2 regions of the Brassicibacter thermophilus genome follow, and region 2 is predicted to be linked to the other one. Evidence: riboswitches for the same ligand, from Rfam matches in the RefSeq annotation. Region 2 holds a riboswitch; the other holds the start of a gene.

Region 1 (15,604 bases), 1.3 Mb from region 2:
AGAACCGCCGCCGTCAAAATTTATTGCATCATAAGCTCCTAATGATATCATAATATCTGCTAAAACTTCTTGACTAACTCCTTTAAAAGAAGTATCTCTGCCATCTATTGTAACTAGCATAAGTTTTTTCTTATCTTTAGTTATACCTAAAGCTGTTCTTGGATGATTTCCTTTTATATTTATTTTAAAATCAGATATTTTACCGTCTTTAACTAATATTGATCCACCGCCGATTGCTGCAGCAATTTTTTCATAATTTGGATTTGTATTTATTTCTAATTTCACATTTTGTCCTATTTTAAAATTATTTAAAAGGGTGTCCTTTACTTTTCCTCTTCCTGAAAGTACATATCCATTTTCAGGTATTTCAACAGGTTCTTGTCCTATTTTTACATCTTTTACAATATCATCTACGATTACTATTTCAATCATATCGTTAAAAGATATATTTCCTAAAGACTTTAAACCCCAATTTTTATCATATAATATGATTTCTTCATGAAATTTGCTTTCTTTATTTACTGCTGATAGAATTATTGGTTCGCCTCCTTCAGGAATGGCCATTAATGTCATATCCCAGTATGAAATAAGTGGATTTTTATCTTTGTCCAATGAAAAAACAGGTAATGCATATTGAGGATTGTTTGGTGAAGATATGAGTTTACCGTTGTTGACAGTAGCTCCTAAGGGGCTTGAATGATTATTAAGAGTATCAAAAAAATCACCATTTATTGCTGCAACTGCATTTTCTTTTTTCATCATATCAGTTAATTTTTCACGGGAAGATATTCCTTTACTACTAATAAGAGTTCCTAATTCTGTGTACTCATCATCTAAGTCTATCCAAAGTACATTTATATTCCACCAACCTTGGGCTCTAAACTGCTGAATATGTTCATGTACTATGCCGCTAGAAATATTTTCTATATTTCGTCTGTCATAAATTAAGAAATTATTATCTGCAAAGCTGTATGTAAAACTTGAAAATAACAAAGACAGAGATGTGATGCCTATTGCTATTTTCTTGATATACCTATTCATGATATCAGCTCCTTATATTTTATTCCCATAGTTTAACTTGGTCTTTATTTCTTATTGCAGTCATTATTCTTTCCCTAGCTTCAGGGATTTCTTTATATATATCTTTTAACATTAATTTTATTTCTTCCCTTTTAGTTTTTTTATCCATAGGGCATGGACTTTTTATTACTGGTATTTTGTATTTTTCTATTGCACCTATAACCTGATGTTCTGTTAGATATATCATAGGCCTAATAGCGTGTATATCTTTTCTTGAGAGATAGGTTTTAGGTAAAAAAGTATTAATCCTTCCTTCATAAAACATACTTATAAAAAGGGTTTCTATGACATCATCACTGTGATGGCCTAGTGCAACCTTATTACAGTTTTTTTCTTTTATAGCATTGTGAAGAGCTCCTCTCCTCATTTTTGCACAAAGTGAACAAGGATTTTTTTCATTCCTCAAATCAAATACTACTTTTCCTATATGAGTTTTAATTATTGTATAAGGAACATCTATCTTTGTACAAAATTCTTCTACAGGTGATAAATCAAAGCCTTCAAATCCCATGTCTATAGTAAAGGCTTCCAAATCAAATTTGTAAGGACTAAAGCCTTGGAATAATTTCAATCCATATAATAGTAGCATACTATCCTTACCTCCAGATAGGCCTACTCCTATTTTGTCTCCGTCTTCTATTAGTTTGTACTCTTCTATAGCTTTTCTCATAGCTCCTAATATTCTCTTCATTATATCCTTCCTTTTCTTTTGCAGATTTTAACCTTATATGTATTATATAATACTTATTTATTAAATAAGATTATATTTTCATTACAAATGTATTACATGAGGAAAAAGTCAAAAAAAAGAAAAAACAGCATTCATGCTGTTTTTTCTTTTTGGTCGGGGTGGAGGGACTCGAACCCCCGGCCCCATGGTCCCAAACCACGTGCGCTACCAAACTGCGCTACACCCCGCTGCTTACAAATTGATATTATATAGTAATACGCAACTTATTTCAAAGCTTAATATCTGCTAAATATCAATGGATTTTAAGAAATAGTGTCATAATATAAGAAATATCTCATATTTTCTTATATATGCACTATTTTTTATTAGATTGAGAAAATAGCATAATTACTATGTCGTACAAAAATTTAACCTTGCTAAATTTTTTAAATTATTTTATTATGCAATTTCCTAGATTTATTAAAAAATAATGCATATTAAATCTAAATATTATTAAAGAATAGGGAGCAAAATCTTTATATTATCCGTCTAATAATATATAATAAATATCAGCAGAATTTATTTATACGGAGGTAAATATGGGGGAGATATTAGAGGTTATTAAAGATGAGTTTTTGGTTATAGCTCTTGCTGCAGCACCTATATCAGAACTAAGAGGGGCAATACCTTTTGGCATAAAGCTTGGCTTTAGTCCTTTACATAGTACAATATTAAGCATTATAGGGAATTTATTAATTGTTCCTGTATTATTATTATGTTTAAAACCGATATTTAGATTTTTAGGGAAATTTAAAATATTTGAAGGAATATTAGCATGGATAAGAAAAAGGACTATTAGGAGAAGTGCAAAAGTAAAGAAATATAGTACATTAGGGTTATTTCTTCTTGTAGCTATTCCTCTTCCAACTACCGGAGCTTGGACTGGGTGTCTAGCAGCGACTTTTTTTAATATTGATTTCAAGAGTGCATTGTTGGCTATATCTAGTGGGGTTATAGCTGCAGGTATTATTGTCTTTAGCATTAGCTATCGAGTAACAACATTATTATAGGATGTTTATTATCGACTTATGTGTCAAAATAAATGTTGACATGCTGTATATTTGTGATATAATACTCTTGAGATAAAAGTGAATAAAAATCTTGATTACCTTATCAAGAGTGGTGGAGGGAATGGGCCCTTTGAAACCCGGCAACCAGGAAGATTTTATTCCAAGGTGCTAAATCCCACAGGATGTAAATTCTGAAAGATGAGGTTTATGAGAATTATGCCTTTTCCTTTTGGAAGAGGCTTTTTTAATATTAAAATATGGGAGGAGTATTATATGAGAAAATGGTTATTTACATCAGAGTCTGTTACTGAAGGTCATCCTGATAAAATATGCGACCAAATATCTGATGCTATACTTGATGCTATAATGGAAAAGGATCCCAATGGTAGGGTGGCTTGTGAAACATCTGTTTCTACTGGCTTAGTTTTAATATCTGGTGAGATTACAACTGAGCATTATGTAGATATTCCAAGTATTGTAAGACAAACTATAAAAGATATTGGATATACTAGGGCAAAATATGGATTTGATGGTGATACATGTGCAGTGTTAACTTCTATAGATGAACAGTCACCTGATATCGCTATGGGAGTTAATAGAGCATTGGAGCATAGGGAAAATGGTGAGGACGAATTAGATTTAATAGGAGCTGGAGACCAAGGTATAATGTTTGGCTTTGCTTGCAATGAAACTCCAGAGCTAATGCCTATGCCTATATCATTGGCTCATAAACTTGCAAAAAAACTAGCAGATGTAAGAAAGAATGGCACACTTGATTATTTAAGGCCAGATGGAAAAACTCAAGTTACAATTGAATATCATGATGATAAACCTGTAAGAGTAGACACTATAGTTATTTCTACACAACATAGTCCAGATGTGGACTTAAAGACTATAGAAAGAGACTTAAAAGAGCATGTTATTAAAAAAGTAATACCTGATAAGTTGTTAGATGAAAAAACTAGGTATCTTGTAAATCCTACAGGTAGGTTTGTTGTTGGAGGGCCTCATGGAGACGCTGGGCTAACTGGAAGAAAGATTATTGTAGATACTTATGGTGGATATGCACGTCACGGTGGCGGAGCATTTTCAGGAAAGGATCCAACAAAGGTAGATAGGTCTGCTACATATGCTGCAAGGTATGTAGCTAAAAATATAGTGGCAGCAGGATTAGCAGATAAATGCGAAGTACAAATTGCCTATGCTATAGGTGTTGCTAGACCAGTATCAGTATTGATAGATACTTTTGGTACAAACAAAATTGAAGAAAGTAAGATACAAGAACTTGTTAATAAACATTTTGATTTAAGACCTGCAGCTATTATTAGGGATTTAGACTTGAGAAGGCCAATATACAAACAAGTAGCTGCTTATGGACATTTTGGTAGAACGGATATTGATTTACCATGGGAAAAGACTGATAAAGCTGAGATACTTAAAAAGGAAGCTGAATTATAAAATAAAACCTGGGAGCATGATAAATGTTCTCAGGTTTTTTAGCATTAGTAACAATTATTGGCAATTACGAATAATATATAATAATATTTTTAAGCCAATATGAGATAGGTGATAGCAATGCTTTTATTTATTTTTACAGTTGTAGTATATATATTTTTTGTTTATGGAGTCATAGAATTTTTTAGAAAGTTATATTGGGATATCTTAAATAAAAAAGGAATTTTTACTGAAAAGAAAATAAATGTACTAATAGATGGTATAAATGATATAGAATATACAGTAAGACTTTTAAAAAAAGATTTTCATTATATATGCCTTATAGATAAAGAATATAGGGAAGAAATAGAAAATATAGTTGAGAATTTATCACATGATATGTACGTTGAATATATGACTTTAGAAGAAATAAGGAAAAAAGATAGTTCCTAAAAGGACTTTTTCTTTTTCCTTATTTTTTTATGTTTTAATTTTAGACAAGGAAATTGCTTGAACACAGAAGTATGAAAAGTTTACAATTTACAAAATTTTTTTAAGAACAAGGCTTGTTTATATATATAAGTATATAAGATTTGTAGATATTCTTGATTTTTATATAGCATTGATATCGTTTATTATATATTCACCGGTAAATTTTGAGAGGTACCTCTCTTTAGGAGAGGAAAGTAGTGAATGATGAAATACAGGTTTTATTGATTAAATCTTTAAGAGGAAACAATAAAGCAAAAGAAAAACTACTAAATAAGCTTAAACCAGCTATATTATCAGCTATAAAGAGATATTATAATGTTTGTCAAGAATACGATGACTTAATACAAGAGGGATATGAACTGATTTTAAAGTGTATGAAGGAATACGATTTTGATAAAAATGTTCATTTTTTATGGTTTGTTAAACTAAGGCTTAAATATTATTATTTAGATAAAAATAAAAAACAAATAGGATGTGTTTCATTAAACAGTCCTGTTTTTTCTGATAATGAAAATATAGAGCTTATAGATATTATTGCTGATGAGAAGCCTAACCATGAGGAAATAGTGATTAAAAATGAAAATATTAGAAAACTTTGTTATGGTATAAAAAATCTAACTCAAAGACAGAAAGATATAATTTTAAGGTATTATTTCAAAAATCAACCTATGAAGGATATAGCTCGGGAAATGGGTATATCATATAGAACGGTAGTAAATCTAAAGACTAAAGGTATAAATAAACTCAAAAAAATAATATAAAACTTTTTTTATTCGAGAAAATTGCATAATAAAATAATTTTACTTTAAAATTTTGACTTTTATGTATAGTAAATTTTATTTATCCCTTCTATGTAAGTAGTAGAAGGGAGGTGAATTAAATGGCAGTAAATACAGTGCCTCAACATTCTAAGCTTAAAATTCAGTACGATGCAGGCTTAGACAAAAAAGGAAACCAAATAGTTAAGTCAAAGACCTATTCAAGGATAAAAGCATCAGCAACAAATGAGGACGTTTATTCTGTAGCTGCATCTCTAACAGGATTGCAGGAGCTACCTTTAATAAGCGTTACAAGAATAGATGAAACTGAAATTGTAGAAGAATAGGTTGAAAGTGATTACTTTACTAATTTTCAAGTATAGGAGGTGAGCTTATGGAAACAAAGAGGTTAGAGATGACATTTAAAAATGCTTCAGATACAACTATGAAATTATCTGTGGACAATCCAAAGGAAGATCTTACTGACGCAGAAGTTAAAGCTGCTATGGAAAATATAGTAGCAAAGAATCTTTTTGATTCTACGGGAGGAGATTTAGTTGCAGTAGCTGGAGCGAGAATAGTAAGTACAAATATTGAAGATTTAGATGTAGTAAGTTAATTGAAAGTTTGAAAAGATGATTTGAATACTTGGCAGCGACGTAAGTCGCTGCTTATTTCATATGCATTAATCTAAGGAGGTGTTACTATGGAGGAAATTTATAGCAGCATAGCAAATCTAGGCTTTCCTATAGCTGTATCAATTTATCTTTTGGTGCGAATAGAAGGAAAACTAGATAGCTTAACACAAAGCATAAATGAACTCTCCAATGTAATAGCCAAAAAATAGATTATATAATTCCAAACATATCTTGACATCGAACATATGTTCGATTTATAATTATAGTATAATATAGCAGATTTAGGAGAGATATACAATGAAGGATATTGAAAAACTTATAGACAATGGAATTATGGCTATCATACCAGTGTATTTAGATATTAAAGGGAACAGTACAAAAGTTGTAACACTAAAAGAAGGATATATTTATATATATAAAACAATACAGACAGTAATCAAGTTGATAGCCCGATATTTTACTGTAGATTTGCAGTCTGTTAGAAAATATTATGGAGGTATGATAGGAGCAAAAAATATTGTTCCTATCCCTTTTAATAAGCAAAACATATACGTACCTATTAAAGTAAGGAAACCGATATCAAAAAATGATGGTTCAATGGCGTATTTCAATTTAAAAAGCATTGAAAGGATTGAAGATCAAGGATGCAATACATTTATTATTTTAAATGGGGGTGTAAAAGTAAAGACATTGCAAAAGAAAAACTCTGTAGAAAAGCAAATAATTCGTGGAAATCTAGTAGAAAAAATGTATAATGGTAAGATTGGAATTTCTGTTTGTGAAGACAGTATAGATTTTTACGAAGAATCAAGCAAATTAGCTACAAAGGCAGATATTGCTGTTATTAGAAATGAATTACTAGATATAAAAAGTAAACTGTAGCTGAAGTAAATTTGATTTTATTTATAACTATAGTATAATTTAATTAGGAGGGGAAAGAATGGAGAGAGAAATTTTAGAAATCTTAAAAAACATTGAAAAGGACATTAGCTCAATAAAAGGTGAAATAACATTGATGAAAGGCGAAATGGCATCAATGAAAGATGATATCACTACTATGAAAGGCGAAATGGCATCAATGAAAGATGATATCATTACTATGAAAGATGAAATTACTTCAATTAAAACTACCATTAATGAACATACTGAGATTCTTAGAGCTTTACAGCACTCTGCAGAAGTGAATAAAGCTGAACATGATAAAATGTCAAATGATATAGATCATATAAAAGGTGATGTTGAAACTATAAAGAAAGAGTTAAGACAAGTAGAAATGGTTACAGCAAATAACTGGGCTGATATTTCTAAATTAAAGTCATTAATGATATAATTTAAGTCAAGGATAACTCCTTGGCTTTTTTGTTTATAGCCTAGGATAAACTATGTCATACATGCTATAATAATGTTATAGAGGAAAATATTTTAACACTTTAATTATACTGCCTTCAGGCAAATTTTGAGAATAAGTTTTGTTTACCTATAGCATTAAAACTCGGGGGTATTAAATTGATTACTTTGCAAGGTACGGTTGAGGAGATAATTTTCCAAAATGAATCTAATGGGTATACTGTAGCAATATTGGAAACAGATGATGATGTGGTGACTATAGTAGGGTATATTCCGATACTTAACATAGGCGAAACCATTAAGGTAGAAGGAGATTGGGAAAATCATCAGAACTATGGGCAGCAGTTTAAGGTGACGAACTATTCTAGTGTTGTTCCTGCTACACTAAATGGAATAGAAAAGTATCTTGCCTCAGGATTGATTCCGGGAATAGGACCTAAAACTGCTAAAAAAATAGTTGAGAAATTTGGGGAGGATTCCATAGATATACTTCAATATAACCCACAAAGGCTTACAGAAGTAGAGGGCATAGGAGAAAAAAAGGTAACAAAGATAGCTGCTGCTTTTGAGGAACAACGAGAGCTTAGAGATGTGATGATATTTCTTCAAAGCTATGGTATAAGCCCTGGATATGGAGTAAAAATATACAAGAAATATGGCAGTGAAACGGTAAATAAGATAAAGGAAAATCCTTATAGGTTATCAGAAGATATATACGGCATAGGGTTTAAAATGGCAGATAAAATAGCTCAAAGTATGGGTATTGACCCAAATTCCATGTATAGAATATCCGCTGGAATAAAATTTAAATTGATGGAGTTTTCTGGATCAGGCCATACTTATGTACCAAAAGAGATACTCGTTAAACAATCAGTCAATCTTCTACAAGTACAAAAAGAACTTGTAGAAGAAGGAATAACAAGATTAGCTATAAATCAAGAAATACATATAGAAGTTTTTGATGATATTCAGTGCATATACTATATGCCATTTTACTATGCTGAAGCTAATGTAAGTAAAAAAATTATAGAAATATCCCAAGCTAATGTTGAAAAATTGGATGTAGACATAGACAATGAAATAAAAAGAATAGAGAAAGAAGAAAATATAACACTTGCTAAAAATCAGAGAGAAGCTATAAAACAATCTGTAGAGAACGGAGTTTTAGTTATTACTGGAGGGCCAGGTACAGGAAAAACTACTACAATAAACTGCATCATAAAACTATTTGAAGATAATGGATATACCATAACTTTAGCCGCACCTACAGGTAGGGCAGCAAAGAGAATGAGCGAAGCAACAGGTAGAGAAGCTAAAACTATACATAGGCTTTTAGAATATAGCTTCATAGATGATGAAATAGGTATGGCCTTTTCAAAAGACGAAGGTTCTCCTTTAGAATCTGATGTTGTAATTATAGATGAAGTGTCTATGGTAGATATTTTACTTATGAATAATTTAACCAAAGCAATATTACCAGGCACAAGACTAATACTTGTTGGAGATATAGACCAGCTGCCTTCAGTAGGACCAGGAAATGTTTTACGTGATATTATAAATTGTGGAATTATAAAAGTTGTAACTTTAGATGAGATATTTAGACAAGCAAGAGAGAGCATGATAGTAGTAAATGCCCACAGAATAAATAAGGGACAAAAACCTATATTGAACACGAAAGGTAAAGACTTTTTTTTCATAACAAAAACTAATAACAAAGATATAGAAGATACTATAATTGGACTTAGCAAAGAGAGATTGCCTAAGTTTAATGGATACGACCCAGTCAAGGACATACAAATATTATCACCAATGAAAAAAGGAGATGTAGGAGTAAATAGTTTAAATCAGAAACTGCAGCAGGCTTTAAATCCTAAAAGCCCTGATAAAGCAGAAAAAAAGGTTGGAGAGTTTATATACAGGGTTGGCGACAAGGTTATGCAGATTAAAAATAATTACAGAGCTAAGTGGAAGATTATAGAAAATAACATAAAAATAGAGGAAGGAGAAGGAGTATTTAACGGAGATATAGGTTATATAATTGATATAGACGAAGAAGAAAGTGAAGTGAAAGTGTTATTTGATGACAATAAAGAGGTAGTATATAGCTTTAGTCAGTTAGACGAGCTAAGACTTGCCTATGCAACAACTATACATAAAAGTCAGGGAAGTGAGTTTCCTGTAGTTATCATACCTGCTACTTGGGGACCACCTATGCTCCTTACTAGAAATTTACTTTACACAGCTATTACTAGAGCAAGAGAATTAGTAGTTATAGTTGGAATGGAAAAATATTTATACACTATGATTAACAATAATCGTATCACCATGAGGTATTCAGGATTAAGCAAGAGAATAGGTAAGGTATTTGATTCTTTGATAGGTGGTGATATAGCCAAATCTCACCATAATAATGGGGAATTGGGAAATGTTGAAAATTAAGTCTATTTTAAAAGAAATCTATTTAACTTTTTTGGATTTACTTTATCCTGAAAAAAATATTTGTTTTATTTGTGAAGAGCATGATAGTAGTGCAAAAAATGCTCATATATGCTACAATTGTTTACAAGAGATGACTTTTTTAAAAGGACCAAGGTGTTCTATTTGTGGTAAACCACTTGGAAAAGGATATTTGCAAGATAAATGTCATGAATGTATAAATGAAAAGCATTATTTTACTAAGGCTATTTCACCTTTAGAATATACTGGAATAGTCAAAGAAGCAATATATAAGTATAAATATGGGAAAAAGAGCTATATGTACAAAGCATTAGGCCATATTTTAGTACAAGCCCTTCAAGACGAACCTTTTGATTACGTAGACATCATAGTACCAGTACCATTGCATAAAAAGAAAATGCAAAAAAGAGGATTTAACCAATCTGAACTTTTAGCCCAGTATATTTCAAAATCTTTGAATATTCCGTTAAATAAAAAAGATTTAGTTAGAGTAAGAAATACAGATACTCAAAATAAACTGGGAAAAAGTGAAAGGTACAAAAATGTCAAAGGAGCTTTTAAGGTACAAAATAATCAAGCTTTTAACGGTTTAACAGTATTACTTATAGACGATATACTAACCACAGGAGCTACTGCAGATGAATGCTCAAAGGTATTAATAAAATCAGGAGCAAAAAAAGTTTATGTTCTAGCATTAGCAACTGGAAGAAATCAGGGATGAGTACATTCCCATATCTTAATTTACAAGGAGGTTCGAATATGGATATTAGGAATTGCAGAATATGCGGGAAAATTTACGCATATGACGGATTTGATATTTGTTTATCTTGCAGAAGAAAAGAAGATGAAGAATTTAAAAAAGTAAAAGCATATATATATGATAACCCTAATGCTTCTATACAGGAAGTTTCAGAAGGAACAGGTGTAAGTGTAAAGAAAATATTAAGGTTTTTAAGAGAAGGTAAACTTGAATTGAAAGATGAAAATATTAATCTAATACTTGACTGTGAAAGATGTGGAGCACCTATTAAAACAGGGAGATTTTGCGATAAATGTAAAATTGAATTAGAAAGAGAGCTTAGAGCTTCAATATCGAACAATGTTAATAAGCGGGGTGAATACGAGAAAGGAGAAATGTATACTGCCCATAGACATATAAATAAAAATAAATAAATTCTTAAAGTTATACCTCATTTCTTCCGATAATATTTGTAGAAACAAGGAGAGAGATGGGGTGTTTTTATGAAGATTTATAATAATAAAGTGGCAAGGGCTTTAAGTATATATAATAAACAGGGGATAAATAAAAAAGGAAGGGTGAAAAGCAACAATAATTTAAAAAAGGATTCAGTAGAGCTATCAGGAAGAGCAAAAGATTTTCAAGTAGCAATGGAAGCATTAAAAAATGTGCCTGATGTTAGGCAAGACAAAGTTGATGAAATAAAAAAACAGATTAGTTCTGGGACCTATGTTGTTGATTCAGGTAAGATAGTTGAGAAGATATTTGAAAGCATAACTATAGATAAAAAAGTATAATTAGGTGGTGAAGAGATGAATCCTTTGATCGAAGAACTTAAGCAAGTTCTTACCGAAGAGCTAGAAATCTATAAAACTATACATGAATATGCGTTAAAAAAGACAGATATAATTACATCAGGGAAAATAAATGAACTAGACAAGTTAACTCAGATAGAGCAAACTCTAATAATAAAGATTGGAAAATTAGAAGATAAAAGGGAAGAAGTTATAGAAAAAATAGGAAAGAAGTTAAATTTAAAAAAAGATGTTAATCTATCTGCTATTATGCCTTATATAGATAAAAAAGATGAAAAAGAAATAAATGCTATTAGAGATGAATTTGTAAATTTGTTAAACAAACTTAAGGATAGAAATCAAATAAATAGTGTTCTCATAAAGGATTCATTAGAATATATAAACTTTAATATAAATCTATTAACTCAATCGACTTCTATAGAAGGAGCTACATATAGCAAAGATAAGGGAAAAGACGGATCAATTCAAAATAGAAATTTATTCGACAAAAAAGTATAAACAGCTATAAGCGAGGTGAATTAAATGAGCAACGGATTTTCAGGATTATCTATTTCATTATCTGGAATATACGCTAACAAAAAAGCATTAGATACTGTATCTCATAACATTGCTAATGTGAATAACAGTTACTATGTAAGGCAACAAGCAATACATGCTTTTTCTAGCTATAGCGATACATCAATAGGGGGATTTCAAGTAGGAACAGGAGTAGATGTTCAACAGATAAGACAGATAAGGGATGAATTTTTAGACATAAAATATAGACAAGAATCAAAAAAATATGGCTATTGGGAACAAAAAAACAAAGTTTATGAAGAAGTAGAAATAATATTAGATGAAATATCAGAAAATGGTTTGCAAAAGGTTATGGATCAGTTTTGGGATGGATGGAATGAGCTTGCTAAAGAACCAGACAGTCTTACTGTAAGGGCATTGCTTCACGAAAGGGCTGTTGCATTTACTGAAACAGTGAATAGGATAAGTGAACAGTTAGATAATTTGCAACTTAATTTAAATAAAGATATTTATAATAAAGTCGCTGAAGTCAACAAACTGACAGGAAAAATAGCAGAACTAAATGAGAAAATAGCTAGCTATGAAGTAATAGGTACTAAAGTTAGTGCCAATGATTATCGGGATACTAGAAATAATTTATTGGATGAATTATCAAAAATAGTTCCTATACAATATTATGAAGATAACAGAGGATATGTAACTGTTTCTATGGAAGGGAGAACTCTTGTTAGTGAAGATTATTGCACTACTATAACAACAAAACAAGATAATAAAGGATATGCACATATATATTGGGAGGATATAGATGAAAAGATAGACTTTAGTAAAAATGGCAGTAAAAATGGTCAGTTAGCAGGGTTAATAGAAGCTAGAGATGTGGATGTTGAAAACGTACGAAATAGGTTAAATGAGCTTGTTAAGAATATAGCAGGAAAAGTTAATGAAAAACATAAAGAAGGATATGATTTATTAGGCAATAATGAAAAAATTCCTTTCTTTGTTACTGAAGGCACATATAGTGAAAGTGATATAGACGCTTCAAACATTATCATAAATCCAGCATTAAATGATTTTAACAAAATAGCTGCAGGAAAAACTGAAGCTAAAGGGGATGGACAAATAGCTGAAGAGATAGTTAAATTAAGGTATCAACCTATGATTGGGGATATGACTAGCGATGATTACTATAGAGATATTATTTCTGAATTAGGAGTAAATTCACAGGAAGCAGCAAGTGGTATGGAGAGTCAAGGGATACTTCTTTTGCAGATAGATAATAACAGAAAAGCAATTTCTGGTGTATCTCTAGACGAAGAAATGGCAGACATGCTTAAATACCAGCATTCATATGAGGCAAATGCAAGAGTAGTAAATGCTATAGATGAAATGTTAGATAATATTATAAATAAAATGGGTATAGTAGGAAGATAGTGAGGTGAAAAAATGATAGGGTTTAATTCAGCAGTTTCAGGACTTTTAGCAAGCCAAAGAGCAATTTATGTTACTAATCACAATATTGATAACGCAAATACTGAGGGCTATTCTAGACAAGAAGCACTACAAAGGGCAACTAGTCCTATGTATTTACCTGGGATAGGTTTTTTAGGAACTGGAACTGAGATTTATGACATAATAAGGCATAGGGATTCCTATATAGATTTTAAATATTGGAATGAGAATGCACCTACTGGTGAATGGAATGTTAAGAGAGAAACACTAGTTGAACTGGAAAATCTCTTTGGAGAACCATCAGACAGTAGTTTTAGAAAATATATGGATGAATTTTTCAGTTCATTAGAGGATTTAAGTAAAAATCCTTCAGATTATTCTTATAGAGCAGCAGTAAGGGAAAAAGCAAAAGCTCTTACTATGCATATAAGAGAAACAGCAGAAAGATTGGACAACCTTATGGAAGAAACTGATTTTTCTATAAGTACAAAAGTAAATCAGATAAATAATATTGCAGATCAGATAAAGAACCTTAATGAACAAATTTATTCCCTTGAACTTGATGGAACCAAAGCTAATGACTTAAGGGACAGAAGAGAGCTTCTTGTAGATCAATTGTCTGAAATAATAAATGTACAAGTAAGTGAAAGTGATGATGGAAAATTTAGAGTAGGAATAGGTGGTATGGCTTTAGTTGACCACATCTATGTAAATGAGCTTAAATACGAAGCAAAAGATTCTAGTAAACCAGATGAAAAAGAAGTAATGTGGGAAAATGGAAATAGTCTCAAATTTAAGTCAGGAGAGCTTAAAGGTTTAATTGATGTACTGTATAGTGATGGAGAAGAGAGTACATATAGAGGTATACCTTTTTATAAAGAAAAGCTAAACACATTTGCTAGACAGTTGATAAGCAAGGTAAATGATGTTCATAGAAATGGATATGGGTTAAATGGAAGTTATGAGAAAGAATTTTTCACAGGCGAAGATGCTAATACTATTTCATTATCAGATGCCATACTAGACAATCTAGACAATATAGCTGCAGCTTATGTTGAAAAAGGAGAATTTAATGGTGAAGCTGAAAATAATAAAAATTTATTAAAATTAATAGCATTAAGAGAAAACAAGAAATTCTTCGAAGGAGGTAATTCACAAGGAACTCCAGATGATTTTATAAAATCAATATTATCCAATTTATCTGTAGATAGCCAGCAGGCAAGCAGAATGTCTGACACCCAAGGACTTATCATGGATAATATCGTACAAAAAAGAGATTCAGAATCAGGTGTAGAACTAAATGAAGAAATGACAAATATGATTAAATATCAGCATTCATACAATGCAGCAGCAAGAATGATAACAACCATAGATGCAATATTAAATGTAACAATAAATGGCATGGGCTTAGTAGGAAGATAGAAGGTGGTGATTAAAAATGAGAATAACAAATAACATGATTATAAACAACATTATGAGAAATTTAAATAACAATCTTAAACGAATGAATGATGTAAATCAACAATTATCAACAGGTAAAAAGTTTAAACTTCCATCTGATGACCCTATTGGCGTTTCCAAAAGTTTAAAATTAAATACAGATTTATCTAAGATAGAGCAGTATAAGAGAAATGCAGATGATGCATTATCTTGGATGGAAGTTACAGAATCAGCTGTAGCTGAAATAGGAGAGGTATTACAGAGAGCAAGAGAACTTGCTGTAGATGCAGCTAATGGCACTAAAACTCCAGATGACTTAAAAAAGATATCTTCTGAAATAGGGCAGTTGAAAGATCACATTATAAAGGTTGCAAATACAACTTATGCTGGGAGATACATATTTTCAGGATATAAAACAGACCAAGAGCTGTTAGTCGATGATGGAAAATATAACTTTGATCTAAAACAAGGTGAAGTATCTGTTTACAACGTAGGAGTTGCAGAAAATATAGAAGTAAATACAGTTGGACTAAAAATCTTTGGCACTGGAGATAGTGACTACTCTAGTGATGCTTCTGAAAATGATAAAAGCTATCTTATAGACGTATTTGATAAATTTGAGGACGCATTAAACAATGACGATAGCACAGTTATACAAGAAAGCATAGATAAAATAGATGGATGTATGAATCAATTATT
Region 2 (15,604 bases):
CTTCTGGTGCAGTCCATGGTTCACTACAAGGTGGAGCACTGACTACAACATATACTGCTTCACAAGGATTGCTTCTAATGATACCTAATATGTATAAGATAGCTGGAGAACTACTACCTGGAGTATTTCATGTAAGTGCTAGAGCAATAGCTGCACATGCATTATCTATATTTGGGGATCACCAAGATGTAATGGCAACAAGACAAACAGGATTTGCTTTACTTGCCTCAAGTAATGTTCAAGAAGTAATGGATCTAGGTGGTATAGCTCATTTATCAGCTATCAAGTCTAGAGTACCATTTTTACATTTCTTTGATGGGTTTAGGACATCTCACGAAGTTCAGAAAATTGAAGTTATGGACTATAAAGATTTAGAAAAGTTGTTGGATTATAATATGATAGAAGAATTTAGAAATAGATCATTAAATCCAGATAGACCAGTATTAAGAGGAACTGCTCAAAATCCAGATATATATTTTCAAGGTAGAGAAGCTGCAAATCCTTATTATGAAAAAGTTCCATATATAGTTGAGAACTATATGAAGGAAATAAGTAAAATAACTGGTAGAGAATATCATTTATTTGATTATTATGGTCACAAACAAGCTGAAAGAGTAATAGTTGCTATGGGTTCAGTTTGTGATGTCATAGAAGAAACCATTGATTATCTCATAGCTCAAGGAGAAAAGGTAGGAATGATTAAGGTACACTTGTATAGACCTTTTTCAGAAAAACACTTCTTATCTGTATTACCAAGTACAGTTAAGAAGATAGCTGTATTAGACAGAACAAAGGAACCTGGAGCACCAGGAGAACCCCTTTATCTAGATGTAAGAGATTTATTTTTTGATAAACAAGATAGACCTATTATTGTGGGAGGAAGATATGGATTAGGTTCTAAAGATACTACCCCATCACAAATTTTTGCAGTATTTAAAAATTTGGAACAAGATGATCCTAAGAATAATTTTACTATAGGGATTATAGATGATTTATCTATGACTTCTTTACCGGAAGAACAGGAAATAGATACATCACCAGAGGGAACAATAAGATGTAAGTTTTGGGGATTAGGCTCTGATGGTACAGTAGGTGCAAATAAAATGGCTATAAAGATTATAGGTGATAATACTGATCTATACGCACAAGGTTATTTTGAATATGATAGTAAAAAATCAGGGGGGACTACAATATCTCATTTGAGATTCGGAAAGAAACCTATAAAATCACCTTATCTTATACAAAAAGCTGACTATATAGCATGCCACAATAAATCATATATATATACCTATGATTTACTAAAAGGTTTGAAACAAGGTGGAACCTTTGTACTTAATTGTCCGTGGAAGGAAGATGAGCTTGCAGAAAAACTTCCTAATTCTATTAAAAGATATATCGCTCAAAATAATATAAACTTCTATATTATTGATGCTGTAGATATTGCTAAGAGAATAGGGTTAGGTGGTAGAATAAATATGATTATGCAAAGTGCGTTTTTTAAGCTTGCTAATGTTCTACCAATAGATGAGGCAGTTAAATATTTGAAGGAATCAGTAAATAAGACATATGGGAAAAAAGGTGATAAAATAGTCCAAATGAATTATGCAGCAGTGGATAAAGGGATAGAAGAACTAGTTAAGGTAAATGTACCTAAAGAATGGTCTGATTTAGAGGATGATGTTTTAGGTGAGAAAGAGGAACCTGATTTTGTTGCACGAATACAAAGCCCAATGGCTCGTAGGGAAGGGGATAATCTTTTTGTAAGCGTTTTTTCTAATATGGCAGACGGCACATTTCCTTTAGGTACAACAGCTTACGAAAAAAGAGGAATTGCAGTAATGATTCCTCAGTGGCAAATAGATAAGTGTATCCAATGTAATCAATGTTCTTTTGTATGTCCTCATGCTGTAATACGACCATTTTTATTAAATGAAGAAGAAAAGAGTAAAGCACCAAAAACTTTTGAAACAAAAAAGGCAGTGGGGAAAGGTCTAGAGGGATTAGAGTACCGTATACAAGTTAGTCCTCTTGACTGTACTGGCTGTAGCAATTGTGCAGATATTTGTCCTGCACCAGGAAAAGCTTTGGTTATGGTAGATGCAGAAGAGGAAATACTAAGGCAGTCAGACAATTGGGAATTTGCCGCTAACAATGTATCCTATAAGGATCATTTGATGAATAAAAATACATTAAAGGGCAGCCAATTTTCAAAACCATTGCTTGAATTCTCAGGGGCTTGTGCAGGATGTGGTGAAACTGCTTATATTAAGCTTGTTACACAACTATATGGTGATAGAATGATGATTGCAAATGCTACTGGTTGTTCTTCAATATGGGGAGGAAGTGCACCATCTATTCCATTTACTACTACATCTGAAGGCAAAGGACCTGCTTGGGCAAATTCACTATTTGAGGACAATGCAGAATATGGTCTTGGGATGTATATGGCTGTAAAGCATATAAGAGAGGGCTTAGCAAAACTAATGAAAGAAGCTATTAGTAGCGATTTAGATAGTGAATGTAAAGAAAGATTTGAAGAATGGCTTAAGAATATGTATGATGGTGAAGGTTCTAAAGTAGCAACTAAAAATTTGCTTCAGCTAATTCAAAGTGAAAAGTATAAGGATAATAAAATAATACAAGAAATATTAAAGAAAAAAGACTTTCTTATCAAAAAATCCCAATGGATTGTTGGTGGAGATGGTTGGGCCTATGATATAGGATATGGAGGACTAGATCATGTATTGTCCCTTGGTGAAGATGTAAATATCTTAGTATTTGACACTGAAGTATATTCCAATACTGGAGGTCAGGCCTCTAAAGCAACACCAACTGCTGCAGCTGCCAAGTTTGCTGCATCAGGTAAGAAGATTAGAAAAAAAGATTTAGGTATGATGGCGATGAGTTATGGGTATGTTTATGTAGCTCAAATAGCTATAGGAGCAAACATGGCACAAACAGTAAAGGCTATATCGGAGGCTGAAAGCTATAATGGACCATCATTGATTATATGCTATGCTCCATGTATAAATCATGGAATAAAGAGTGGTATGGCAAAATCAGTAAACCAAGAGAAATTAGCAGTACAGTCTGGATATTGGCATCTATATAGATATAATCCTTTGCTGAAAGAGGAAGGGAAAAATCCTTTTATTCTTGATTCTAAAGAACCTACTAAATCATTTAGAGATTTTATATTAAGCGAAGTAAGGTATTCACAGATACAAAATACTTTCCCTGAACTTGCAGAAGAGCTTTATAGAAAAGCTGAAGAGGATGCTATTGAAAGGTATAAGAGTTATAAAAGGTTAGCTGAAATAAAATATTAAGGAGCTGCATTTGCAGCTCCTTTAAACTAAAATTTAGTATCATCAACAGAGTCAAGCCATTCTTTAATTGGCTTAACGACTTCTTTTATGCATCCATCTACAAATGGATTTTTTATATTAGCTAATTCTACTAATTCTAAGAAAGGCTTACTTCCGCCAGCTTTATTACTATTTTCCCCATTTAGCCTTTTTTTCATCAGGTGTAGCGTAAAAGTCCAAAAAATCGGAGTTAAAAAATTTATAACTTGCAGTAATTTGACTCCGAAGTAATTATGCAATTATCTCAATTTGACAAAGAAGATATGTTATGTTACACTATACATATACAGATATTACCAATAAAAGAAAATATTATTTATAAAGTATATAGAAGTACTAATGAATTTTCTAACTACAAAAAATAATATTTAAATAAAAAGGGTGATATATTTATGAAAAAAATGTTGTATAATTTAAAAAAGAATATAAATCTAAATAATAGTAAATTTTATAAATTATACTTATCAATTTTTTCTTTACTTAATTTAGCATACTTATCTCTAGAAATATATAAATTTAAATTATGGAAATCATTTTCACTAATGGAGGAAATTCAACCTTTAAATTACAATAAGACTATGAGTATAACTCATGCCAATGGCGTTATAGAACGTTTAATGATTTGTGTTAATTTGTTATGCTTGATTATACTTATAATTAAAAAAAATAATATAAATACAAAGCAATTTTTGACAATTCATATTGTTTATTTATTTTTTGCTTCTATTTTTAGCTATATCCTTTCAATTATTTTTTCAACTACGATTGGTAATTTAATTGAACAACTTTTTGCAGCATATACAATGACGTTTGTAGTTTTATTATATTATATTTTAAAAAATATTCGTAAAACTTTATATGAAAAATCAAATTAGATAAGAGAGTGAATTCCACTCCTTGTCTTATTGTTTCATTTTGTTTTGGCTTTTATCCCTGAACTTGCAGAAGAGCTTTATAGGAAAGCTGAAGAATATGCTATTGAAAGGTATAAGAGTTACAAAAGGTTAGCTGAAATAAAATATTAAGGAGCTGCATTTTCAGCTCCTTTAAATTAAAATTTAGTATCATCAACAGAGTCAAGCCATTCTTTAATTGGCTTAACGACTTCTTTTATACATCCATCTTCAAATGGATTTTTAATATTAGCTAATTCTACTAATTCTAAGAAAGGTTTACTTCCACCAGCTTTACATAGCCTTAAATAATCTTTCCAAGCATTATTTCTATCATTTCTACATTTAATCCAAAATTGAAAAGCACATACTTGAGCTAGAGTATAATCAATATAATAGAAAGGTACTCCAAATATATGACCTTGTCTAAACCAGTAGCCACCTCTATTTAAGAAATCATTGTCTTCATAATCTCTGTGAGGTAGATATTTTTTTTCGATTTCTCTCCATTTAGCCTTTCTTTCATCAGGTGTGGCGTCAGGATTTTCATAGACAAAATGTTGAAATTCATCTACTGTTACTCCATAAGGAATAAATGTTACTGCACCAGCTAAATGGCTAAATTTATATTTTTCAGTATCTTCTTTAAAGAAAAGATCCATCCATGGCCAAGTGATAAATTCCATACTCATTGAATGTATTTCACATGCTTCATATGTTGGAGCTATATATTCAGGAACTTTATAGTCTCTACTTAGATACGCTTGAAATGCATGACCTGCTTCATGAGTTAAAACGTCTACATCTCCACTAGTACCATTGAAATTAGAAAATATAAATGGAGATTTATATTTTGGTATATATGTACAGTATCCACCACTCATTTTACCTTTTTTACTTACTAGGTCTAATAATTCTCTTTCTACCATGAAGTTGAAAAATTCTTCTGTTTCTTTTGAAAGCTCACTATACATTTTTTTACCATTATTAATAATCCATTCTGGGCTACCTTTAGGTACTGCATTACCTGTTAAATATTCTAAAGGTTCATCGTAATATTTCAAAGAATCTAGTCCTAATCTTTTTCTTTGTCTTTCTTTTAATTCTGTTGCAACAGGTACTAGATATTCATATACTTGTTTTCTATATCCTGCAACCATTTTAGCGTCATAATCAGTTCTTGACATTCTATCGTAACCTAATTGAACGAAATTTTTATAGCCTAATTTTTTAGCTATATTATGTCTTACTTTTACTAATTGGTCGTAGATATCATCAAATTGTTCCTCATTTTCTTTAAAGAAAGAAGTGTAAGCTTCATATGCTTTTTTTCTCATACTTCTATCCTTTGACTGCATAAATGGCTGCATTTGAGCTAAATTTCGTTCTTCACCTTCAAACATTATTTTAGCTGAAGCAATGAGTTTGTCGTATTTAGTAGCTAATTTATTTTCTTGAACCAAATCTGGAATTATTTCTTCAGAAAAAGTTTTAAGCTTTAACTCTGCTAGATTAAATAAATGTTTTCCCCATTTTTTTTCAAGATCATTTCTAAAATTAGAATTAACTAGTGCTTTATAATATTCTGAAATCATTTTTTCATACAAAGGCATATTTTCATCTATAAATTCTTGTTCTTTTTCATAAAATTCATCTTCAGTGTTAATTGAATGCCTTATATATACTAAATTAGTCATAGTTTCAACTTCTTCTCTAATGGAATTTATTTTTTCTATTATATTATTTTGCTCTTCGAAAGAAGCTGTTTTAAATTTTTGGATTAGATCTGATAAATCTTTCTCAATTTTTTTTAGAACAGGTCTTACATATTCGTAATCTTTAAATTTAATCAAAATATTCCCTCCTTAATATAGTGAGAAAATTGCATAATTCCGGCTGAGTCAAAATTTAATAAAATATTTTTATGCAATTTCCTAAAATGTAATTATCACGAATATATTATATCACATTTGCAATAAAATGGTAGAGCTGCATAATGCAGCTCTATTTTTGTACTTCATCAACCCATTCTTTGGCTTTTATAACACTTTCTAAGCTAGGTCTTGGCACTCTTGAGATAGGGTCTGTTTCTTCAATATCTGCCCAAGCAGCTGTTTGATTATTGGCTATAGGGATTTTATTATTCTTGACTTTCATTTTTTCTTTTTTATAATTTTGTTTTCTCAATATCATCACCTCATTATTAGTATTTACAATGAAAATAATTATAAAAATGCAATTTTTGCAAATGAAGAAGTAGAATAATTATGATTAAGTTAAATTTAAGCTTGAGTAAATTGTATAATTACTTTAAGGTCAAAATATTTTTAGAACGATTTTTATTGATATGAAGCTATAGATAAACAAGTCTAAGATTAAAGTATGTCTATGGAAAATCAACTTTCCCTGCTCCGGTATTCAAGCACTATTGAGGGTAAAGTATTAGGGTAGTGCTTGAATAAGTTGCGATGAAAATAGATTTTCCAAGGCATAATAATTAAAGTGTTGAAGTTGTTTATCTATATATATATCTTGGAATTAACATTACAAGAAATTAAATATAAGTTATAATATTTATGGGAAACAAGTTTAAAATTAAAATATTGAGCTTGTTTATCTATAATAATACCGATAAGGAGGGTTAATTGTTGAATAGAATAGATGACAAATTACGAGAATTAAAAGCAAATATGAAAGAAAGAGAAAGACTTTTAGGATTATTTAAAAAAGTTGAAGAGCAGATAAGGGAAGCGGAAAAACGAAAGAGTGAATTATATGAACGATTAAAAAAGGAAAATCTTGATGTAGAAAAGCTAGAAGGATTATCCTTATCTAATATTATTTATACTATTTCAGGAAGAAAATTAGAGAAAATGGAAAAAGAAAAGCAAGAGGCTATTGCTGCTAAACTAAAATATGATGTTGCTTGTGAAGAATTAAATGATTTATCAGAAGAAATATCTAAATTAAGAAAAAGGATAAATGAATTTGGAGATTTAGACAATGAATACAAAGAATTAATAAAAGAAAAAGAAAAAATGCTTTCTTCTACGTCGAAAAATATATCAGATAAGCTTAATAAAATCATGGATAGACAGTCTAGTATAATTAGTGAAAAAAAAGAGATAAAAGAAGCAATAGACGCTGGCAAAGATTTAAGAAATTCTCTTAATTATGCTAGTAGATCCCTTGATTCAGCAAGAGATTGGGGAGTATGGGATATGGTTGGCGGTGGAATGATATCAACTATGGTTAAACATTCTAAAATAGATGAAGCAAGAAATGAAATAAATAATGTTCAAGTGTTGGCAAAAAGGTTTCATAGGGAGCTTCAAGACATTGGACAGTCAATAAGTATAAATATTGATATTAGTTCATTTTTGACATTTGCCGATTACTTTTTTGACGGCATATTTGTTGATTGGGCAGTTCAGTCAAAAATAAATGATGCAAGATATAATGTTAATGATGCAATATGTAAAGTAGACAATATATTGAGTAAATTAGAAAGAGAATATACAGCTATTAGTGATGAATACGAAAAACTTGAAAAAGAAAGACTGGACATAATTGAAAATGGATAAGAATTATAAAAGCAGCCATTTGGCTGCTTTTAAAAGGCTGGAACTACTCCACCATCATAATTTTCTTCGATGAATTTTTTTACTTTTTCTGATTGTATAGCTTTAATTAAAGCTTCAAATTTTGGGTCATTTTCATTATCTTTTCTTACTGCTATTATATTAACGTAAGGAGAATTGCCATCTTCTAAAATAAGTGCATCTTCAGTAGGAGTTAGACCTGCGTCTAATGCAAAGTTACCATTTATTACTGCACCATCGAAATCTTTAAGAACTCTTGGTAGTTGAGCAGCTTCGAGTGTTTCAAATTTTAAATTTTTAGGATTTTCTGCTATATCTTTTTCTGTTGCTTCTAATCCAGCATCATCCTTAAGCTTGATTAATCCATTATTTTGAAGAAGTATCAATGCTCTTCCTTCATTTGTAGGATCATTTGGTATAGCTATTGTTGAGCCATCTTTTAAGTCTTCAATATCATCTATCTTATCAGAATAAAATCCCAAAGGTTCAATATGAACTGCAACCAATGATACTAAGTCTAAATTATTTTCTTTAGCGAAATTATCTAAATATGGTTTATGCTGAAAAAAATTAGCATCTATTTCACCATCAGCAAGAGCCATATTTGGCGTAACATAATCTGTGAATTCGATGATTTTTAATTCTATACCTTCAGCTTTTAAGTCATCTTTAATTAATTCTAGTATTTGAGCATGGGGCACTGGTGAAGCACCAATAGAAAGGACACTTTCATCATCACCTTTTTCACCACAACCTGACAATACTAAACTACTTATTAGAATAAAAGTTAATAATAACAAAATTGACTTTTTCATTTATACATTCCTCCTACTTTTTATTAATTTTTGTTGAAATCTTATTTCCAGCTAATTGAACTATTTGAACGAGTAATATGATTAAAATTACAGATACAAACATAACATCACTTTGAGAACGATATAGTCCATATCTAATTGCTAAATCTCCAAGGCCACCTCCTCCTATAGCTCCAGCCATTGCGGAATACCCTATTAAATTTATTATAGTAATAGTTATTCCGAGGACTAACGAGGGCAAGGCTTCTGGTATTAATACCTTAAATATTATTTGAGGTACTGAAGCACCCATAGATATGACTGCTTCAATAACTCCTTTATCTACTTCTTTAAGAGATGATTCTATTATCCTAGCTGCAAAAGGAGCTGCTGCTATTGATAGAGGGACTATTGTTGCTGTAGTTCCAATAGTTTTTCCTACTATGATCCTAGCAAGTGGAAAAGCTATTACCATCAAAATGATAAATGGTATGGAACGACAAATATTTACTATAGTTTCTAATATTTTATTTAAAAATGGTTTTTCCCATATAGAACCTTTTTCAGTAATGACTAATAATATACCTAGAGGAAAACCTAAAAGTAAAGAAAAAAAACCAGAAAATGAAACCATATATAGTGTTTCCAAAAGTGAAGGCAACACTAATTCTGTAATGTTATCCATTCCAAATCACCTCCATTCTAACTTGCTGTTTATTTAACCATTCGATAGCTTTATCTATTTCTACTTTTTCTCCTGTGATTTGAATAAGTAGATTACCTACACTAGTAGACATTAATTCATTTATATTACCAGATAAAATATTTACATCTATTTCAAAATTTCTTATCATTTGAGATATTATCGGTTTTTTAGATGATTCTCCTACATAGCTTAATCGGTAAACTCTAGAACCTGGTATTTTAGGGAAATTTATTTCTTCTTGATCATATTTTTTTATATCAGATATAAATGTTCTCGCAGTTTTTGTTTTAGGATTAGCAAAAACTTCTTTTACACTACCTAATTCTATAATCTTTCCTCCTTCAATAATTGCTACTCTGTCGCATATATCCTTTATTACTTCCATTTGATGTGTAATAAGCACAATTGTTAGATTAAGCTCTTTTTGCACCTTTTTTAACAGTTTAAGTATAGATTTAGTTGTTTTAGGGTCAAGAGCAGAAGTTCCTTCATCACTTAAAAGCACATCGGGTTCGTTTGCTAGTGCTCTTGCAATAGCAACTCTCTGTTTTTGCCCTCCACTTAATTCTGAAGGATAAGAATTTTTCTTGTCGGATAAATTCACTAACCTTAGTAGTTCTTCTACTCTATTTTTTATTTTATCTTTGTTTAAGCCTTCTATTTCTAAAGGAAAGGCAATATTACCAAAAACTGTCCTAGAGTTTAGAAGATTAAAATGTTGAAAAATCATTCCTATTTTTTTTCTTGTTTTTTTCAATTCTGATTTATTCATGCTTGTTATTTCTTTTCCGTTTATATGAATTTCACCACTACTAGGTTCTTCTAAACGATTAATACATCTTATTAGTGTAGATTTTCCAGCTCCACTTAATCCAATTATGCCAAAAATTTCTCCCTTTTCTATCGTGAGATTAATATTATCTAATGCATGTATATTACCATCACTACTTTTATATATCTTATTTAAATTTTTAATTTCAATCATAAATTTCACCCCTTTATTAAATTAATTTACTAAGTAATAATACTAATGTAAAAGCCCCATATAGGGGCTAAATAAAAAACCTCTTTCAAGAGAAAGAGGTTAAAATAGTCAAACCCCCTTATCTTTCGGTATATACCGCTGGAATTAGCACCTCGTATTTTGAATAAAATACAGGTTGCCGGGTTTCATAGGGCCAGTCCCTCCACCTCTCTAGATAAGAGTTTATTTTTTTACATTATTATTTATATTTAAACCTATTTTAGCTATTATATTATTATTTGTCAAGTGATATGCATAAAAAATTATTTTCCTGATAATAAAGAATATACATCTTTAGGGGTTTTACCCTTTGCTTCAATAATCGGTGCAGCATTTATGTAGTTAGGGTGTAGTTCTGGAGTAACTTTATTTATGTCTTCTATAATTATACCATCATAATCAGAATTCATTACATTACCTATATTTTCCTTTACATAAAGTTTATGAACATCGTATCCTGATTTTTTAAAATAATTAATATATGAATCTAAAGTGTTTTCTACTACTACTTTTCTAGTCATATTTTCACCTCCTGATATATAAATGTTGAAATCATGTAATAATATTTTCAAATATGTATGATGATAGTGTATGTAAAATTTTAACGATAAAATATCAGATAATTCAGTAATCGTTTAATTTTCTCACTAATTATTATTAACAAATAATAAAACAATTATAATGGGAAAGAATATACGAATTAGAGTTTTAAAAAGTAAATGTAAAAAAATATTTTAATTATAAAATTATACAGGTAATAATTAAATCACTTTTGACGCACAATATTAACGATGTAAATAAAGAAAGGAGATGTATTATGACATTACAAAACACTTTAAACTTAAGTAATATTACTCAAATAGAACTAGAAAATATAAGAGAAATAGTTGGTTCACACAAATTAATGGCTACAAAACTTGAAACTTATGCACAACAATGCCAAGATCCTCAAATCAAACAGATGTTTAGTCAAGGTGCACAGTCAGCAAAAACAACAGTACAAAACTTAACACAATCTTTATAAATTGTTAGGAGGGTATGTATGCAAGAAAAAGATATGGTAAGTGATGTAATGTCTATGACAAAAGCTAGTATAAATAATTATGCAAAAGCAATAACTGAATGTTCATGTAATAATTTAAGAAGTGCATTACAGCAGCTAAGAAATGAAGCTGAACAATTCCAATATCAGTTATACCAAGTAGCTGAACAAAAGGGCTACTATAACCCATCACAAAAAGCAAGTAAACAAGATATTCAACAGGTGAAATCTCAATTATCTCAAGGAACAAATATGAGATAATTAATAAGCTCCCTAAATGGGAGCTTTTTTTGCATGACAAGGGGACGTTTCGTTTGTCATTTGATCTTTGCTAGGGAAAATAATATGTTAAATTTATTATGTTTAACGACTGAGGAAATTGCATAATTACTACAAAGTCAAATTTCTGCAATTTCCTCGACTTAATATTGAAGGAAAAAGCAAATAAAAATAGAATTATAAAATATCAAATTCTAGATAAATTGAAAAAGGTTTGTCTGTTTGAATTAAATTAATAGAAGTGATTTTTATGAAAAAAAGCTATAATTCAACTTGTAAATTTTCTTAGAATATTTAATTATGAAATTTTATCGCTATAGGTAAACAATTTCAACACTTTAATTATTATGCCTTGGAAAATTTACTTTCATCGCGACTTATTCAAGCACTACCCTAATACTTTACCCTAAATAGTGCTTAAATACCGGAGCAGGGAAAGGTGATTTTCCTTAGACATACTTTAAGTTTAATTTTTGTTTACCTATATATATAAAGTTTAATTGGAGAAATCAAAAGATACTGGAGGAAGAAATGAAAAAAATAATAGTAGAAAAATACAATCCTATATGGAAGGAAGAATTTGAGAAAGCGAAATCTTTTTATGAAAAATTATTGGAAGAAGTTGATGCAGAAATTGTACATGTTGGTAGCACATCAGTAGAAGGATTATGGGCAAAGCCAATTTTAGATATCGATATTATTGTAAACGATACAGTAGATAGTGAAAAAGTAATAAAGTTGTTAGAAAGTGTTGGTTATATTCATGTTGGCAACTTAGGTGTTGAAGGACGGGAAGCTCTTAAATATTCTGATGATAATCCTCATATAAAGTGGATGGAGCACCATTTATATGTATGCATAAGAGGTAGTGAAAATTTGAGAAATCACTTATTATTAAAAAAGCATTTGTGCAGTAACAAAAAAGCTGTAGAAGAATATAGTAAATTAAAGCGTGAACTTGCTGAAAAATATCCTAATGATATTGATTCATATATAGATGGAAAAACTGAATTGATAGCAAGTTTCTTAAAAGCTGAAGGAATGGATAAAGACGAGCTTGAGAGAATTAAATCTATTAATAAGAAAGAATAGAACAATAAAAATAAACCCCATAGATTAGGAGTTTATTTTTTTCTGTTTCTTTTTGCGATTTTATCAATTATAATTGCTATTGCACCATCTCCTGTAACATTAGTAGCTGTACCGAAGCTATCCTGAGCAAAATGAATAGCTATCATAAGACCTTGCTGTGCTTCTGTAAACAATAGCATATCTTCTAAAAGTCCTAGTGCTGCATATACACCTCCACCAGGAATACCAGGTGCTGCAACCATTGTTACTCCTAACATCAATATAAAAGGAAACATAGTTGCAAATGTTGGGGTAGTACCTGAAATCAACATTACACCCATAGATGCAAGAACTAGTGTTATCGTATCTCCAGCTAAGTGAATGGTTGCTCCTAAAGGAATAACAAAGTCAACTATATCTTCTGAGATTTTATTTTTTCTAGCACTTTCAAGGGTTACTGGTATAGTAGCAGCTGAAGATTGAGTACCTAATGCAGTGAAATATGCTGGGAGCATATTTTTTATTGCAGTAAAAGGATTCTTACCGCTTAATAACCACGCTATTGTATATTGAATGATAATATAAGTTATTTGCAATATGATTATTAATGCAAACACAGAAGAAAACGCTTTGATTATTTGGAAGATTCGCCCTTCTGTTGTTAGTTTTGCAAATATACCCGCAATGTGAATTGGGATAAAAGGTATTATGACTTTTTGAACTACTAAGCTAATAACATCTTGGAAATCTCTTAAAGCCTCAAATAATGTTTTTCTTTTAATACTTGCCATTCCTAATCCTAGTACAAAAGCTGTAACTAAGGCAGTCATTACTCCCATCATTGCTGGAATTTCAATGGTGAAATATGGAGCAAGGTCTAGCGAGGACTCTTGAGCTGCATTCCCTGCCTTTATTACATTTGGAAGAATTGCTGATCCAAAGATAAATGCAGCTATACCAGCGATAACAGCTGAAATATAGGCTATTGCAGCTGTTAAACCTAATAGTTTACCTGCACCTCTACCTAAGTCAGCGATACCAGGTGCAACAAAACCAATTATTATGAAAGGTATGATAAACCCTAAAAAGTTTCCAAATATACTTGTGAAAGTGCTGAAAAGCTTAACAATTATATAGAATTTAGCTGCTTTTGATATCAACCCTATTACTATACCTAAAATTATACCAGCAATAAGCTTTGGCAGAAGATCTATTTTTTTATTTTTCATTTTAGTGCTCCTTTCTAGTTATGGTTTATTTTTATTTTTTCAATAAATAGGTTGTTTTATTAATATATTTTTATTAACTAAAAAAAGTACATGAACAGAGTTGCTGTTTTATGAAGCAACTACTCTATCCATGTACTTTTCAACTTTATTCATATGCTTTCTTAGTGATTTCCCACTTTTACTATCAAAGAGATGAATTTTATCTAAATCAAATTTAACATATACTTTATCGCCTATATTAGCAGTGTAGTTTTGTGGTGCAATTATTTTGACTTTGTTACTGCCTATTTTAACATTTACCAATTTATCTCTTCCTAGAGGTTCAATCACGTATATTTCACCTTTAACAGCATTATGAATTTCATTGGTTAGAGTCATATTTTCAGGTCGGATACCTAGAATGATTTTTTCTTCATTCTTAATCTTTACATATCTTTCAAAAATCCTTTTAGGTAGCTCAATTTTAAATGATTTTTCTTTAAGTATAATTTTATTATTTTCTTGAATACAGATTAGTTCTATAAAATTCATAGGAGGATTTCCAATAAATTTTGCGATAAAGAGATTTTTGGGTGTCATGTAAAGGTCTTCAGGTGTTCCAAAGTCTTGTAATACACCTTTATTCATGACAGCAATTTTATCACACATAGAAAGAGCTTCAGTTTGGTCATGGGTTACGAAAACAGTTGTTATTCCTAAATCATTTTGAAGTTTTTTTATTTCTGCTCTCATCGAAATTCTAAGATTTGAATCAAGATTTGATAAAGGTTCATCTAGTAGCAAAAGTTTGGGTTCTTTTACAAGAGCTCTGGCAAGTGCTACTCTTTGCTGCTGACCGCCAGAAATGTGGTTTGGTAATCTGTCTAACAAAGAATCTACATGAAATTTATTTGCTATTTCATTTACTTTTTTATTAATAATTTCTTTAGGTACTTTTCTTAATTTAAGTGGAAAAGCAATATTTTGTGCAATAGTCATATAAGGATAAAGGGCATAATTTTGAAAACACATACCTATGTTTCTGTCTTTTGGAAGGACATTATTAACTATCTTATCATCAAAAACAATCTCCCCTTCATCTGGTGTGTAAATTCCTGCGAGAATTAATAATGTAGTTGTTTTTCCACAACCTGACGGACCTAGTAATGCTACGAATTCTCCATCTTTAATGTTTAGATTTAAATTATTAACAGCGACAAAATCGCCAAATCTTTTAGTTAAATTTCTTATTTTTATTTCCATGTTATACCCTCCTGTATAGAATTTTTTTAAGAATTATTTTTTGATACCTCCAAATTGAACTTTCATTAGAGATTTTTGAGAAACAAGGAAAAATACTATAACTGGAATTAGGTAAAACAATCCAGCTGCTGCTAACAAGCCATAATCAAGAAATTTGAAATTACCAATTAGATTCTTTAAGAATACTGCAAGAGTGTAGTTTTCACTACTAAACAAAAATATATATGAGTAAATGAATTCAGACCATCCAGCAAGAAATGCAAAAATTGCTACTGCAGAAATTCCAGGCTTTACGTGTGGAAGTATAATCTTATACCACGTTTGAAATCTACTGCATCCATCTATATATGCAGC

What was found. A riboswitch is a leader RNA that binds a small molecule or an ion and turns the genes downstream of it on or off. The one in region 2 is predicted to bind S-adenosylmethionine.
Region 1: linked by a shared signal. The riboswitch ahead of metK (methionine adenosyltransferase) and the one ahead of ACZ41D_RS05535 (methionine ABC transporter ATP-binding protein) in region 2 are both predicted to bind S-adenosylmethionine.

What each region holds. Positions count from the first base shown of each region.
Region 1 covers NZ_AP042446.1:2,437,125-2,452,728, reverse strand. The annotation lists gene ACZ41D_RS11765 (phosphodiester glycosidase family protein) at 1-1,041, opposite strand, end outside; gene ACZ41D_RS11760 (tRNA 2-thiocytidine biosynthesis TtcA family protein) at 1,061-1,771, opposite strand; tRNA gene ACZ41D_RS11755 (tRNA-Pro) at 1,922-1,998, opposite strand; gene ACZ41D_RS11750 (COG2426 family protein) at 2,350-2,820, shown strand; SAM riboswitch class I at 2,918-3,025, shown strand; gene metK (methionine adenosyltransferase) at 3,094-4,278, shown strand; gene ACZ41D_RS11740 (hypothetical protein) at 4,396-4,707, shown strand; gene ACZ41D_RS11735 (sigma-70 family RNA polymerase sigma factor) at 4,944-5,507, shown strand; gene ACZ41D_RS11730 (DUF1659 domain-containing protein) at 5,627-5,851, shown strand; gene ACZ41D_RS11725 (DUF2922 domain-containing protein) at 5,899-6,123, shown strand; gene ACZ41D_RS11720 (YvrJ family protein) at 6,211-6,351, shown strand; gene ACZ41D_RS11715 (competence protein ComK) at 6,440-7,024, shown strand; gene ACZ41D_RS11710 (hypothetical protein) at 7,083-7,472, shown strand; gene recD2 (SF1B family DNA helicase RecD2) at 7,649-9,928, shown strand; gene ACZ41D_RS11700 (double zinc ribbon domain-containing protein) at 9,915-10,667, shown strand; gene ACZ41D_RS11695 (TIGR03826 family flagellar region protein) at 10,706-11,119, shown strand; gene flgM (flagellar biosynthesis anti-sigma factor FlgM) at 11,189-11,482, shown strand; gene ACZ41D_RS11685 (flagellar protein FlgN) at 11,498-11,998, shown strand; gene flgK (flagellar hook-associated protein FlgK) at 12,023-13,447, shown strand; gene flgK (flagellar hook-associated protein FlgK) at 13,460-14,887, shown strand; gene flgL (flagellar hook-associated protein FlgL) at 14,904-15,604, shown strand, end outside.
Region 2 covers NZ_AP042446.1:1,171,764-1,187,367, forward strand. The annotation lists gene nifJ (pyruvate:ferredoxin (flavodoxin) oxidoreductase) at 1-3,329, shown strand, start outside; gene ACZ41D_RS05500 (hypothetical protein) at 3,356-3,526, opposite strand; gene ACZ41D_RS05505 (hypothetical protein) at 3,761-4,243, shown strand; gene ACZ41D_RS05510 (M3 family oligoendopeptidase) at 4,420-6,114, opposite strand; gene ACZ41D_RS05515 (CDIF630_02480 family spore surface protein) at 6,266-6,448, opposite strand; gene ACZ41D_RS05520 (hypothetical protein) at 6,910-7,845, shown strand; gene ACZ41D_RS05525 (MetQ/NlpA family ABC transporter substrate-binding protein) at 7,875-8,678, opposite strand; gene ACZ41D_RS05530 (methionine ABC transporter permease) at 8,692-9,342, opposite strand; gene ACZ41D_RS05535 (methionine ABC transporter ATP-binding protein) at 9,335-10,348, opposite strand; SAM riboswitch class I at 10,464-10,569, opposite strand; gene ACZ41D_RS05540 (YkuS family protein) at 10,651-10,908, opposite strand; gene ACZ41D_RS05545 (hypothetical protein) at 11,205-11,411, shown strand; gene ACZ41D_RS05550 (spore coat protein) at 11,430-11,690, shown strand; gene ACZ41D_RS05555 (GrpB family protein) at 12,240-12,800, shown strand; gene ACZ41D_RS05560 (dicarboxylate/amino acid:cation symporter) at 12,833-14,008, opposite strand; gene ACZ41D_RS05565 (ABC transporter ATP-binding protein) at 14,117-15,250, opposite strand; gene ACZ41D_RS05570 (carbohydrate ABC transporter permease) at 15,284-15,604, opposite strand, start outside.